2 regions of the Geobacter grbiciae genome follow, and region 2 is predicted to be linked to the other one. Evidence: riboswitches for the same ligand, from Rfam matches in the RefSeq annotation. Region 2 holds a riboswitch; the other holds the start of a gene.
The links. A riboswitch is a leader RNA that binds a small molecule or an ion and turns the genes downstream of it on or off. The one in region 2 is predicted to bind molybdenum cofactor.
Positions count from the first base shown of each region.

Region 1: it holds a riboswitch for molybdenum cofactor, as region 2 does, so the genes downstream of both, KJB29_RS12990 (aldehyde ferredoxin oxidoreductase family protein) here and KJB29_RS04120 (ferredoxin) in region 2, are expected to answer to the same signal.

Region 1 covers NZ_JAHDIW010000010.1:127,186-134,791, reverse strand. The annotation lists gene KJB29_RS13000 (HesA/MoeB/ThiF family protein) at 1-180, opposite strand, end outside; gene KJB29_RS12995 (MoaD/ThiS family protein) at 182-406, opposite strand; gene KJB29_RS12990 (aldehyde ferredoxin oxidoreductase family protein) at 482-2,212, opposite strand; molybdenum cofactor riboswitch at 2,243-2,360, opposite strand; gene KJB29_RS12985 (iron-containing alcohol dehydrogenase) at 2,496-3,659, opposite strand; gene KJB29_RS12980 (ribbon-helix-helix protein, CopG family) at 4,172-4,396, shown strand; gene KJB29_RS12975 (hypothetical protein) at 4,520-4,729, shown strand; gene KJB29_RS12970 (DUF262 domain-containing protein) at 4,977-6,692, shown strand; gene KJB29_RS12965 (iron-containing alcohol dehydrogenase) at 7,107-7,606, shown strand, end outside.
Region 2 covers NZ_JAHDIW010000002.1:162,870-170,475, forward strand. The annotation lists gene KJB29_RS04110 (DVU_1553 family AMP-dependent CoA ligase) at 11-1,363, opposite strand; gene KJB29_RS04115 (DVU_1555 family C-GCAxxG-C-C protein) at 1,413-1,868, opposite strand; molybdenum cofactor riboswitch at 2,069-2,188, shown strand; molybdenum cofactor riboswitch at 2,296-2,415, shown strand; gene KJB29_RS04120 (ferredoxin) at 2,550-2,732, shown strand; gene KJB29_RS04125 (aldehyde ferredoxin oxidoreductase C-terminal domain-containing protein) at 2,766-4,736, shown strand; gene KJB29_RS04130 (4Fe-4S dicluster domain-containing protein) at 4,723-5,259, shown strand; gene KJB29_RS04135 (molybdopterin molybdotransferase MoeA) at 5,369-6,673, shown strand; gene KJB29_RS04140 (DVU_1557 family redox protein) at 6,716-7,198, shown strand; gene trsM (DVU_1556 family methyltransferase) at 7,222-7,606, shown strand, end outside.

The DNA.
Region 1 (7,606 bases), on a different contig from region 2:
GTTGTCGACGGTGATGGTCCGGCGGTTGCGCTGGTAGCGAGCCGGCATGATGCCCCGTTCGAGGGCCGCCTCTTCCACACGGCCGAGGGTGAGGCCGAACCGCTCGGCGGCCTCCACCTGGGCAGTCCAGGGGAAAAGGCCCCCTGGCGCCGCTGCCGTGATGAAGTCGTACAGCTCCATCTTACCCCCCTCCCACGAGGGGGAACAGCGACAGGGTATCCCCCTCGAACAGCCGATGGTCCAGTTTGGCGTGCCGGCTGTTGACCAGGACGATGCCCACGTCCTTTTCCGGGATCTTCAGTTCGCCGGCGATGTCCGCCGGGGTAATCCCATCCCGGTATTTATAGGTGCCCGCGGCGAAACGCCCGACACGGAACATGGCGAACAGTTTTACGGTGATCTCCATTGCGCTTCTCCCCCACGGCCCCTTGGCCTTGCCTTGGTAAAGGGCGCGGACACGGGAGGTGTCCGCGCCGGCGTTTCAGAAGTTCCAGAATTCGTCGATCTCGGCGTCGCTGAAATCCCAGACGGCGTTGTGGGGCGCCACCGGCTCGGTCTTGAAGAACTCCGGCAGGCGGTCGTGCTCACTGGTAAATCCGGCCGCGATGTTGAACTGCCGCTCGGTCTTCAGGATATATTTCCCCAGGTTGGTCACGTCGTCGCCGGTGAGGCTGATGCCGAAACGGGCGTTGATCATGTCGATCAAGGCCGGCAGGCACTCGGGGATATCAAGGGCCGGGAAGGCGACGAAGATGCACATCCCCGTGGAATCCACCGCTGCCGTGGCGATCTGGAGGTTGCGGGAAAGCTCCACCTGGCCGTCCTTCTTCAGCGGGTCCACGAACCCCCCCACGTTGAGGATGTTGGTGGCGATGGTGTAGCCGGCGGTGTGGTCGGCCCCCATGGTGCTGGTGGCGTAGGTGATGCCGATCCCCTTCACCGACCGGGGGTCGTAGGCCGGAATCCCCTGGTTCTTAACCACCGGTACCCGGGTGACGCCGTAGGCCTTGCCCACGGAGCCCGCTCCGCCGCCGAGGATGCGGCCCAGCGCGGTACCCTTGGCGATTTCTTCTTCGAGCAGCCGGATGATCCCTTTACCGTCGCCGAAGGGGAGAATGCCCGCCTCCATGGCAACGCCGAACATGACGGCGGTCTCGATGGAGTCGATGCCGATGTCGTCCATGAGGTTGTCGGCCCTGGCAATATCATCCAGGTTGTCAACGCAGCAGTCGGCGCCGAGCCCCCAGATGGTCTCGTACTCGAAGCCGGAGGTGACGTATTTCCCCTCCTTGTCGTGGTAGACCTGGGAGCACTGGATGATGCAACCGGCGTGGCAGCCGTGCTTGTGCTTGCCCCCCCGGGCGACGATGGTCTCGTGCAAGGTCTCGCCGGAGATCTTGTCGTGGCTGTCGAACTGCCCTGCGGTGAAGTTCCGGGTCGGCAGCCCTCCCGCCTCGTGGAGGATGTTGACCAGGACGTTGGTGCCATAGGTGGGGAGACCTTCGCCGCTCACGGGGTGGTCCAGGAGCGCCTTGGCAAAGGCCCGGGAGGCGGTCCTGAATTTCTCCGGATCGGCGATCGGAACCTTGGGGGCCCCCTCGTCGTTGATGGAGATGAACTTGATCTTCTTGGAGCCCATGACGGCCCCCACCCCCCCGCGGCCGTGGCTGCGGATCTTGCTGTCCGGGTCTTTGACGGAGATGTTGGCTGCGGTCATCTTCAGCTCGCCGGCCGGGCCGATGGTGAGGATGCCGGTCTTCTTCCCGAGGCGGGCCTCAAGGGCCTCGATGACGGCGAAATTCCCTTTCCCCACCAGTTCCGCTTCTTCCTGAACGGTCACCCCGTCCATGGAGACGTGGAGGCTGTACCAGGCATCGGCCTTGGGGATTCCCTCGATGATCAGCGCCTTGATGCCAAGGCGGGCGAGCATCTGGGCCGCGGTGCCTCCGGCGTTGCTCTCCTTGATGGTGCCGGTCAGGGGGCTCTTGGCCCCGGCCGAGAGGCGGCCCGAGTTGGCGGCCGGCGTTCCGGTAAGGAGTCCCGGGGCGAAGACAAGTTTGTTGCTGGGGCCCAGGGGGTGACAGGTGGGGGGGACCTCTGCGGCAACGATGGTCGAGGTCAGGCCGCGGCCGCCAAGCCCCGCCCATTCAGCGGGGACCGCCTCGATCCTGGTGCTCAGGTCGGCCATGTTTACGCGGATTATCTTATCCATGAACTGATTGCTCCCTTTCTATAGATAGCGTTTCTCATTGATGGTTCTCCTTTCCGAAAGGGAGGCGCCGCCGTTTCCGGCGGCACCCGGTGGCCCTGGGCCGTGAGGTTTCCCTGTTAGGCCGGGAGGCTCGGAGAGTGTTGGTTGTTATCTGCAACTATTACGGGTGTCGAATTCGTGCAAGGCCAAGGCGTCCGAGTGATGCCGCGGAGGCGTAGCAGCGCTACGCCGCACAAGAGCATCGCGAAGGGCAACGCCGGGATTGCGCGAAAGCGGCAGCCGTCTACATCGCCGCTTTGAAGATGCCGATCACTTGCTCCAAGGTCGCCTTGCGCGGGTTGGTCAGCTGGCAGGCGTCTTTCTTGGCGTTCTCGGCCATGACCTTCAGGTCCCCTTCTTTCACGTTCAGCTCCTTGAGGCCGGCCGGGATGCCGATGGCCGCCGAGAGCTTGCGGATGGCGGCAATGGCCTTGGCGGCGGCATCCAGGGGGGCAAGGCCGGTGATGTCTTCGCCCAGGGCCACGGCGATGTCGGCGTACCGCTTCGGGCAGGCGATGGCGTTGAATTCGGAAACCGCCGGCAGCAGGATGGCGTTGCAGACCCCGTGGGGAAGGTTGTAGAAGCCCCCCAGCTGGTGGGCCATGGAGTGGACGTAGCCGAGGCTCGCGTTGTTGAACGCCATGCCGGCCAGGTACTCGGCGTAGGCCATCCGGTCCCGGGCTTCCAGGTTGTCGCCATTGGCCACGGCCGGGCTCAGGTACTCGGCGATCAGCTTGATGGCCTGGAGGGCGCAGGCGTCGGTGATGGGGGTGGCGATGGTGGAGACGTAGGCCTCGACCGCGTGGGTGAGGGCGTCCATGCCGGTGGCGGCGGTGAGGGGCGCGGGCTTGCCGAGCATGAGGACCGGGTCGTTGATGGCGATGTTCGGGGTGCAGCGCCAGTCGACAATGGCCATCTTCACGTGGGTGTCAGTGTTGGTGATGATGCAGAAGCGGGTCATCTCCGAGGCGGTGCCGGCGGTGGTGTTGATGGCGACGAAGGGGGGCATCGGCTTCGTGGATTTGTTAACCCCTTCGAAATCGCGGATGTGGCCGCCGTTGCCGATCACGAGGCCCACCCCCTTGGCGCAGTCGTGGGAGCTGCCGCCGCCGAGGGAGATGATGGAGTCGCAGCCGTTCTCCTGATAGACCTTGACGCCGTCGTGGACGTTGGTGTCGGTGGGGTTCGGCTCGGCGCCGTCGAAGATGACGACCGCGACGCCGGCGGCTTCCACCTGCTCCTTGATCTGGTCGGCCATCCCCATGGCCGAGATCCCCTTGTCGGTCACCAGGAGCGCCTTCCGGGCGCCCAGCGCCTTTACCTGCGCGCCGGTCTCCTTGGAAGAGCCGACCCCCATGAGCGTAACGGTGGGAATAAAGAATCCGAAAGTCTGATCTGCCAGTGCCATGTGTACTTCCTCCTTGTTGGTGTGTGGCGTTCTGCCACTGCGGTGAAAACTTTCTCTGTTCAACCTGTCAGTTGTCATACGGTTTTTTAGAACGGCTGTTTGGGACTAAGGCAAGCCGCATACCAAATTTGGAGGGGGAGGGGATAGGCGGTGGTAATTAATTGAATTCACAGCAACAATTGAATTTTGAGGTTAGCTTTGATGGGCAAATCGGGGATGTGGCTCTACGTTAACGCTGTTCTGAATTGGTGCAGGCTCGCGTTCTGTTCTGGAACGGTTGTGATGTTGTGGAACACCACGCCCCCCCTGTCCTCTCCCTGGTGCTCCCTTTGGTCGTTCGCCGGCAGCAAATTAGAAAAGCCTCGGCAGTCGCCGGCTTGGCTCCATTTTCGCCGGAAACCGGCCCCTGTCCCGTGGGGCTATTGGTACTGAACTTGCCACTACCTGTCGCAGGTTGTCTGAGAAAAACCGGCGAGGCCGGATGCAGTCATTTCATGGTCAGGAGGTGAATAATGGGAAAACCGGTCAGCGTGAACCCCAAGCCGACGGTCATATCGGTACGGGTCACCGACGATCAGATGGAGGAGATCCGGCGGCTCATGGAAAAGAAGAAAATGAGCGCCTCGGATATCATGCGCGAGGCGTTCTGTTCATTCGTGGAAAATGCGGAACAAAGGCGAATGGATGCTATCCGGGCTGCGGCTCTGAAGTACACCGAAGCCCGCGGGGAGGCTTGATCCGGAACATGCCGCCGACCCGGTTTCTGAAAAAAACCGCTCCTGTCTGCTTCGTGCCGACGGAGCGGTTTTTTTGTGGGCTGTTGTGGTGTACACTGATGCCAGACGACAAGGGAGGTTCCCATGCTGCTGGAACAATTGGTTGAACAGGCCGCGCAGCCTCCGAAGTACGACTGGGATGCCTACTATCGCTGGCTGTTCAGCACCCTCGCCGGCCGGGAAGTCACCAGCTTTGCTTTCTGGCAGTGCCCCCACTGTCTCACCATCAACGTTTTCCTCCCGGCGCAGCGGTACGGGAAGTGCCGCGGGTGCGACCTGATTTATCTTCCCTAGCGTAACCCCCTGGCAGCATCTTGAAGGCATGTAACAAACATGTTATGAGATGAGTATGTAAATACGCCCAGGCGGTCGGTTGTGGGCTGGAGTCTGTCTTGTACCGGACGAGGCAGTTAAGGCTAGCTGATAATGGAGAAAAAGGGGGGCGCCCTTAACGTGAAAGATTAGACATCCTGCACCAGGGTGGGGACTTTCAAAATGCGCTCGAGAAGGATCTGGGCTGGATGCCGGGGAGGAGCAAGATATGTCCGCGATGAACTTCAATACTGCAAACCAGACTTTTCGTCAGTTGTTGGGAAATGGCCTTGTCTATCGGGTACCACCCTTCCAGCGCGACTACTCCTGGGGCGAAGATGAGTGGGACGATTTATGGCAGGATATGCTTGGCCTGCTTGATGCCGACGGTGAGCCTGCCCATTACATGGGGTATCTGGTGTTGCAGTCTCCGGACAGTAAGCGTTTTGATATCATCGACGGACAGCAGCGCCTGACAACCATCAGTGTCATGATCCTGGCCGCGCTTGGCCACTTGAAAGACCTGGTGGCAGCGGACGTTGATCCGGACAAGAACCAGCGGCGCAGGGATAATCTGCAGAACAGCTATATCGGCTATGTGGACCCGGTTTCCCTGGTGCCCCGCTCAAAACTCGAACTTAACCGCCATAACAACCGCTTTTATCAAACCTATCTGGTGCCGTTGGAATCCCTGCCGCAACGCGGCTTGAACGCATCGGAACATCAACTGCGCAAGGCATTCATCTGGTTCAAGGACAAGGTCAAGGGGTATGCCGGGCAAAAAGTAGACAGCGGTGAAAAACTGGCTTCCTTTATCGACAGCCTGGTGGATAAGCTCTTTTTTACGGTAATCACAGTCACCGACGAACTGAATGCCTTCAAGGTGTTTGAAACCCTCAATGCCCGTGGCGTTCGGCTATCGGCAACAGACCTGCTCAAAAACTACTTGTTCTCGGTGATCAGTTCCGGCGATTCGCACGAAACGGAACTGAAAGCTCTGGAAGAGCGCTGGGAGCGTATCGTAGGACTGCTGGGGAGTGAGAGTTTCCCGGAGTTTCTACGGGTCTACTGGAACAGCAAAAACCGGCTGGTGCGAAAAGCCGATCTGTTCAAGACAATTCGCCGCAAGATCAATACCCGTGAGCAGGCATTCGAACTGCTGCGCGGGCTGGATAGCAGCGCGGAAGTGTATGCCGCTTTGCGGGATCCCCAGAAACCATTCTGGAATGATGACGAATACCAGGCGTTACAACAACTGCTGATGTTCAATGTACGCCAGCCGCTGGCCATGTTGTTGGCGTGTTATGAGCGGTTCGCCGCAACGGATCGAATAACATTCACCAGGATACTTCGGGCAGTCGCGGTCATTTCTTTCCGTTACAACGTAATCTGCAACCTGCAGACGCATGATCAGGAACGCACTTACAACGAAGCGGCCTGGAAGATTACTGACGGCTCTCTCGGTTCGACACCGGCGGTATTGAACGTCCTGAAAGAGATTTATCCTGACGACCGTCAATTCAAGGCAGCATTCGCTGAGAAGGAATTGCGGACTACCAACACCAGGAACCGCAAGGTTGTCCGCTACATACTGTTCCAGATAGAGCGGCAGCAATCAGGGCAGGATTTCGATTTTGAAAGCGCGACCTATAATCTCGAACATGTTTTGCCTGAAAGCCCTTCGGAAGTCTGGTCATACATTGAAGAGGCAAAGCAGGACAGGCTGATATACCGCCTTGGCAACATGACCCCGTTGGAGGCGAAGGAAAACCGGCAGCTGGGCAATGGAGAGTATGAAAAGAAGCGGGAAATCTACGCGACCAGTGATTTCCAGATAACAAAGGCGATTGCCGAGCATTACGACGAGTGGAATGAAAGCAAAATCCAGGCACGCCAGATTCGTCTTGCAGAGGTGGCATCATCGATATGGCGGGTTGATTTCTGATTCCTTAACTCCCCTTCCTTCAAACTCCCCCCTTCGAAAAGTTCGAAAAGCCCGTGGCCGAAAGCGGGCTTTTCTGTCTGATGAGGATTTCGATGATTCCATGTCCACCTTACAAGGCCGCAAAGTAGCCAGGCAGCCGTTTTCTCATTTTCGATTTGCACCTGGGCAGCCAGGACACATATTCCATAACTACTGAATCGAAGGGACGCGAGGCATCAGTCCACCCAGAAGATATTCTTCGTACCATCCTGGAACGCAATGCGCTAAAATGGAACAATAGACATGGTTCCAAAATGGAACAATGTTGGCGAGCCGTTGCGGGCATTGTGCCGTAAACGTTCAGTTGGCGGGTTTTGCACGGGAATTGCACCTGTATACGGCTGTAAACGTATCGTTCCCCGTGAAGGAGACACTGTGAACATCAGCAAATTCGTGGCGCCGGAGATCATCTTCGGCCAGGGTTCCCTGAGCCAGATCGGCGAGAGCGCCGCCCGGATCGGCGCCTCCAAGGTGTTTCTGGTCAGCGACGAGGATGTGATCAACGCCGGCTGGGTTGACAAGGCGCTCCATTACCTCCATGCCGTCGGCCTGGAAACGGAAATCTATTCGTCCCTCACCTCCAATCCGAAGGATTTCGAGGTGTCGGAGGGGGCAAGGCACTACCTGGCCTCGGGGTGCGACGCCATCGTCGCCGTCGGTGGGGGGAGCCCCACCGACGTGGCCAAGGCAGTGGCCATCCTTGCCAGCAACGGGGGGGAGTTGCGCGACTACGAGGGGATTAACAGGATTTCCCGGCCGCTCCCGCCGATGGTGATCGCTCCCTCCACCGCCGGAGCCGGTTCCGAGGTGAGCCAGTTCGCCATCATCGTCGACACCGAGCGGAAGCTGAAGATGTCCATCATCTCCAAATCCCT
Region 2 (7,606 bases):
CAGAAGGAATTTATGCACATACGGCACCTTGGTTCTCCTGCCGGACATCCCTGATCTGCCGTTTCCCGGTGCCGGTCGTGAACCAGCCGGCCCTGTCGAAGGTGATGCTCCCCAGCGTCAGCCCCCCCTGCCGGAACAGGGGATCGCTTGATTCGGCGCGCACAAGGGCGGCAACGGCCCCCCTGGCGACCTGTTCTTCCTGCCCCTCGCATGCCTGGAGACAGAGGTTGAGTTGATCCCGGCCGCCGTTATCGGCGATTTCGGCCGTAAAGTTCAGCAGTCCGGGAATCGGAAACAACGCCTCGTCCAGAGTTGCCATGGCGATGCTTGCCCCATCCCTGAGCCTCACGGTCGCCCCGATTCGTCCCTGCACCCTCCCGAGACGTTTCAGCACCGTGCCGCAGGGGCAGGATTCCGGCATCATCCTCGCCAGATCCCCGGTCCGGTACCTCACGAGCGGCATCCCGCTTCGGGTGAGGGTCGTGAAGACCACTTCCCCGAACTCGCCATCGGCTACCGGCCGGCCTGTGGCCGGGTCGACGATTTCCGTATACAGGTCGGCCTCGCGCAGATGGTAGCCGTCCCTTGCCTCACACTCCACGCCTCCCCCCAGCCCGGTTTCCGTCATGCCGTAGTGGGTGAAGACCCGGCAGCCCCAGTTCTGCTTCAGTTCCTCCACGATCGCCGTGGGCACGTAGTCCGTTGAAAGAAGGACGCTCTCCACCCAGCCCCGTGGAATCGCCTCGCCACCCTCACCACGGGCCAGAGAAAGAATCTGGGTCGGTATCCCCACCAGGCAAGGGGAGGGGTGGCGCATAATCTCCGCCCGTGCCGCTATCGGGTCCCGTACCGGGCCAAAGGTTACCGGCCTCACCCCCAGCCGTCTCAATCCCCGCGCCAGCAGGTCACCAACGCTGTCGGGTCGTTCGCCGGGCAGAAAGATGATGACGGTTGCCCCGGCAGCGACCATGGTCGCCATGCCGTGATGGAAGAAATCGACCGTCAGCTCCAGGTCTTCTGCCGTGAAAAATATCCGCTTTGCCTCGCCGCTGGTCCCTGAGGTTTGCAGGGTGACCACCCGTTCGATTTCGTCCTGGGAGGTGCAGAGCATCCGCATCCCCTGGGTTCTCACGTCGTCCGGCGTCGTGAAGGGGAGGCGGCTGAATGCCTGCAGATCCTTCACGTCCAGGTCATCGACTTCGGCGAGAAGGTTCCGGTAGAAGGGGCTCTTTGTCTGGGCATAGGTGACCACCTCCCGCAGTTTTCGTACTTGAAACGTCTCAAGGTCGCTCCGCGTTAGTGCCTGCGTGCCGGGCAGAAGCAGCTTGTCCCGTATCCACCCCTCCAGCGGCGTCCTATTCATCGCGGCACCCCTTTCTTCCATGCTTGTTTCACAGGTGGTAACGGAGTGGTCATTGACCTGTACCGCCCACGGTCGCCAGTATCGACTGGAGTTTCTCCATGGTTGCCAGCAGCAGGTCCGAGCAGGCCCGCTTGTCGGGGCTCGCCTTCAGGATCTCGTCGCAGTTGATCCCGCCGTACTCTTTTTCAGCCTTGACCGAGAACCAGTCCCACAATTCAGCCAGCAGCAGGGGAAACTCCGAGTCCTGCCTCTCCCGCTCCCTCGAACCATCCAGTGCCAGTGACAACGCGCATGACGCACCGGTGAGCACCCCGCAGGTGACGCCGGCGTAAAAACCGTTGCAGAGGGCCGCCATCGACCTGACCAGGTCCGGGTTGTCTCGACCCAGGTCGCGCAACACCAGCTTGACCACGATCTGGCTGCAACAGAGCCCTTGATGCTTCATGAGCAAAATGTCGAGATAGGGGCCATCGAAGGTGATCGTGTTCACTGACTGGTCGTTCATGGTGTTGTTCTCCAGGTGAATCTTTTTTTGGCCTGTTGTCATTCTTGGGCAGACAAGGCACCTTACAGATATTTGCACACTAAGCGAGAATTTTTTGTTTGACAAGTAAAATAGTAATGTAGTACTAATTTACGCAAATAAGCGTGAGCTTATGGTGGAGTTGTAGTAACAGGGTGCGGCAGATGCTTTGCACCGCGAAAATTTAAAACCGTCTCCGAGCTGCGGCGCCTAAAGGGAACATCCCCAGGGCGGTCCGGCCTATGGGTATCGCTGGAAACGGCGTTGCCTTCCTTATGCAAAGGGGACCCAGCGACGCGGAGGTATGTCCGCGACGTTCAGGGGCCTTTCTATCCAGGAGAGCGCCCCTTTTGTTTTTTCCCTCCGAGGCTCTAGTGCGGGCTGTCGGCGGGAAGCGGGACTTGAAAAAATTTAAAACCGTCTCCGAGCCGCGGCGCCTAAAGGGAACATCCCCAGGGCGGTCCGGCCTATGGGTATCGCTGGAAACGGCGTTGCCTTCCTTATGCAAAGGGGACCCAGCGACGCGGAGGTATGTCCGCGACGTTCAGGGGCCTTTCTATCCAGAGAGCGCCCCTTTTGTTTTTTTTGCGGGATAGACCGCGTACCAACGTGTCCGGTGTGATGATGCCGGATTACGACAACAAGTGGTGAGAGGAGGAGGATATGAAATACGAAGAGGTCGGATGTTATCTGGAAATCAATCTGGCAACGGGAACTATCGAACGGGTGGCGCTGGAACCCGAGGTGATGAGAGAGCATCTGGGACGTCCCGGGGCCTGCATCGGGGAAGCGTGCGGGGGATTCTGCCAGCATTCGCTACAGACCTGCCTCCGCATAGAAAATTAGACACAGGGTGTACATCGGGAAAAAGGAGGAAAAATGAGATACGCAGAGGCAGGATATTATCTGGAAGTCGACCTGGCGAAGGGGAACATCGAACGGGTCGCAACCGATCCCAGGCTGATGGAGCTCCATCTCGGGGGGTTGGGAACAAGCGTCAAGCTCCACTGGGACAGGGTACCGCCGGAAACCAGGGCATTCGATCCCGAAAATCTGCTGGTATTTAGTACCGGCCTGCTGAACGGCACGCCGGTGTTTAGCGCCAACCGCACCGTTGTTTCTTTCATTTCGCCCCAATCGGGCACGCTGGCCTATCCGATGATGGGGGGGTTTTTCGCGGCCGAGCTGAAGTATGCCGGCTACGACAAGATCATCTTCAAGAACAAGTCGCCCGACTGGGTCTATCTGTACGTCTCCAATAACAAGGTGGAGCTGCGTGATGCGTCGCATCTGAAGGGGAGGGGGGCGGTTGAGACCCAGGAACTCATCCGGAAGGAGCTGAACGATCCGAAAGCCCAGGTGGCTGCCATCGGTATCGCCGGTGAGAACCGGGTCTTTACGGCTTCCATTGAGCAATCCCGCTCAAGCGCCAGCCGACTCGGCGGCGGCGCGATCATGGGCGACAAGAAGATCAAGGCCGTGGCTGTCCGCGGCACCGGCGATGTCTTCCTTGCCCGGCCGGAAGAGTTCATGAAAGAGTTGCAGGGGGTGACGGATTATATCAAGTACCGATGGGCCAACCCCATTAAGGACGTCATGACCATCCTTTCCGGCATCGGGTCGCCCCAGGAGATGCTCCATACCGATGAAAAATGGCATACGGAGAACTTCGCCTGGGGCAATGCCCGGACCCGGAGAAGGGACTTCTGGACCGAAGAGATCGACGAGTCATGGTCAAAGTCACAGCATGGCGCAGTAAAGCGTCTGATCAGCTGTTACAACTGTCCGACCCATTGCGGGGCGCTTATTTCCCACAAGGATACCCCACGGTATATGGCGAAATGCTTCGGCAAGCTCACCTATGCCATGGCGGCTTATGTGGATGACCTTGATTTCTCCTGGAAGATCCTCCAGCGCGCCACCGAGTACGGGGTTGATTCCTTCTCGACGCCCCAGATTCTTGCCTTTGCCGTTGAGCTCTATGAAGCCGGCATTCTCACTGACAAGGACTTCAAGGGGTGTCCGTCCGACAAGGAAGGGAGATTCTTCTGGCTCCTCGACCGGGTCGCACGTCGTGAGGGGATTGGCGATATCCTGGCCGACGGCGTCTATTTCGCAGCCCGCAAGATCGGCAACGGTGCGGAAGCCTTCGATCACAACACCATCAAGAAGCACGAGCAGCTCCCGGTCAAGCTCGGGACCCTGGATCCGCTCTATTTCCTCATGTATTCCACCAACGAGAAGATCAGCATCACCCAGATGGAAGGACAGTGGCCCCAATCGGCCTTCCCAACCATGGAGCAGCGGGAGGAATTCGTCCGCGACTGGCCCCAGATTCCCGACGAAAAGTTCAAGCAGATCGTGCTGGACTGGGAACTGAGGGGGGAGAAGTCGATTCCCTACTTCCCGACACCGGACATGTGCTCTGAAATCGTGGACTGGATGGAGATGATGCACAACATCGATGACGCCGTGGGGATGTGCTGCGGCATGTCGTCCTTCTGCCTGAAGCCGCCCTATCACATCCACAACTACCCGAAAATAATCTCCGCGGCTACCGGCCTGGATCTGGACGAGTCAGGGCTGAAGCAGATTGCCAACAGGAGCCGGAACCTGCACCGAGCCTACAACAACAGGCTGGGTATCAGGAGAGTTGACGAAAAGCCGCCCGCTGACCACTGGAAGAAACGCTTCCCCGAACTGGAAGAGCAGCTTCTTTCCACCTATTACACGTACAAGGGATGGAACCACGACGGCATTCCCACACGGGAAAAGCTGGAAGAACTGGACCTGGGCTATGTCGCCGACGACCTGGAAAAGAGGGGGATCTTGAAAAATGGCCAAAATTAAACGGAAAGTCAGGACGATCACGGTTGATGCCGACAAGTGCAACGGCTGCCGGACCTGCGAAATCATGTGCTCCGCCTTCCACGCGGTTCCGCCGTACAGCAGCAACAACCCGGCACGGTCGCGCATCCAGGTCATCACCAACCGTCTCGAGGACATCTGGATGCCGGTCTTTGCCGGCGAGTACACCGAATCCGAGTGCATGGGGCGGAACAAGTACATCATCGACGGCAAGGAATACAACGAGTGCGACTCCTGCCGTGCCGCCTGCCCCTCCCGGGACCTCTTCAAGGAACCGGATTCGGGTCTGCCCCTGAAATGCGACATGTGCGACGGCGAAGACGAGCCGGTATGTGTCAAGTGGTGCCTGGTCGATGCCCTGGTCTACGAAGAACGGGAAGTGGAAGTGGATGAGAAGGATATACAAACGACGGTGACCGAGATGGAGGTCGGTCTGGAATCGCTGGTGCGAAAACATGGTTTCGACAAGGTAATGGATACGGTTGCCCGAATGTCGAAGAAGTGATACTACTTCCGGGCGCAAGAACGGGTAGCATGATAGTCCCCCCGGCCCTGCCGGGGGGACCACAACATGCGTCCATCATGGAAGCTGAACGGATTGTGGAGAAGGTGAGATGCCAGACTCAGAGGAAACCCTCCGGATTATTCTTGATAACATAACTCCGCTCGGAGTGGAGCGTGTCGACCTGCAGTCCGCCCTGGGGAGGGTCCTGGCCAGGGATGTGGCGGCACCGTGGGATTTGCCGCTTTTCGACAATTCGGCGAGGGACGGATTCGCCCTAAGAAGTGCGGACTGCACGGGCGAGGGGACCACCCTACGGATTACCGGCTTTATTCCGGCCGGATGCAATGTGTCGGAGCCGGTTCTGGGGGGGTGCGCCGTCCGGATCATGACCGGTGCACCTGTCCCCCACAACTGCGATGCGGTGGTGCCGGGGGAGGATACCCTGGAGACGGACGGCATGGTGACGGTCATGGCGCCGGTCCGTCGCCGGCAGCATATCCGCTTCCGGGGTGAGGATCTGACAGGCGGCGACCTGGTGCTGACGGAGGGGACGGTCATTCAGGCGCAGGAGATAGGCTTGCTGGCCTCATTCGGCCAAGCGGTGGTGCCGGTCTACCGGAAGGCGCGGGTGGCGGTGCTCTCCACCGGCGATGAGTTGATCGAACTGGGAGAGCATCCGTCAAACGGACGCATCATCAACAGCAATGCCCAGTATCTGGCTGCGGCTCTCAGGGAGATCGGCGCCGAGCCGATTCTCCTCTGCATAGGTCGTGACAACCGGGAAAGCCTGAAAGAGCAGCTTCAGACGGGACTGAAGGCCGATGCGCTGATCACTACGGCCGGCGTCTCGGCAGGAGCCCGGGACCTCGTGCGGGATGTGCTGGTTGAGGTGGGGGTCAGGCAGATGCTCGGAAAGATTGACATGAAGTCGGGCGGACCCAAGGCCTTCGGCATGAAGGACGGGATCCCGGTCTTCTCCCTTCCCGGCAATCCGTTGTCGACCATGGTCACGTTCGAGGAATTCGTCAGACCGGGGCTGCTCAGGCTGATGGGGCATCGCCGGACGGTCAGGCCGAACCTCAAGGCACGGCTGCGGGAAGATATCCGCAAGGAGCCCGGCCGGGTCCATTGCCAGTCGGTCCGGGTAGAAGCGGAGAACGGCCGCTACATGGCCACCACGGTCGGAAACCACAAGGCGTGCCGGCTGAGTACCATCCAACGGGCCAATGCCATTGTCATCCTCCCCGAAGGACCGTCGGTGGTGGCGGCAGGGGAAGAGGTGGAGGTACATCTGCTGCGCGGTGACCTGGTCCTGCTGGAAGAACCGAACCTCACTGCCGGTTGCGTACCTGATGACCGTGTGTCGGAAGAGGGGGAGACCTTCGAGAGAAGGGTGCGGGTGGCAACCCGTTAGGGAAGGGGGCAGATATCATGCGACAGGATGGGGGACCGCCAGATGAACGCGTATGAGCAGATCAGTTTGCAGATACCCGGGGAGGTCGAGCGTCTCATGGAGGACCGCTCGATCCTGAGGGAGGATGCGCAGAAGGTCATCCTTCATGCCGAGACCACCAGCAGGAAGCTGCTCAACTCTGCCACCGGCCATTTTCTCGCCTTCCATCGCCCCAAAGCGGTCACCTACTGGGCAGAGTATGTCCGGACCGGTGATGACTATCGGCTGGTCACCGCGTATTCCCACCGGATGGCGATGAAGTCCAGCGGGAGCACGCAGGAGTGGGTAAAATCCGGCAGCGGCAGCGAATGGCTCTGCAATCAGTGCCAGGCCCCCCTGGAGGAGCAAACTGTCAGGCTCCAGTACATGCAGTCCATATTTCCCATCACTCTTCCGGCCTGCTCCGGGTGCGGCTTCATCCTTGTCACTGAGGAGTTGGCAACCGGGAAGCTGGCCGCGGCAGAACAGGCGCTGGAAGACAAGTAACTTTCCGGCGGCACGGTGAACCGATGAACGGTACCGCACTCAACTGGTTGGAGCTCTGTCGCACCGTGGGTCCGTGCCTACGGCCAGGGGGGACCGCGCTTACAGACCGGGCACTGGAGGTCTGCAACCTTTCCGCCGATTCCCTGATTGCCGATGTCGGCTGCGGTGCCGGCGGAACCCTGTATCACCTGGAACGGACCGGTTTCCGCCGCCTGGTGGGGCTCGACCCGTCGGAGCCCCTTCTCGGGGGTACCGCCCCCCGCCTCGAAACGGCCCGCCTTATCCGGGGGGAGGCTGCAACGATCCCCCTCCGGAGCGCCACCGTCGATCTCCTTCTGTGTGAATGCGTCCTTTCCGTCCTCCCTGACCGGTCGGCTCCCCTCCGGGAGTTTGCGCGGGTCGTGAAGG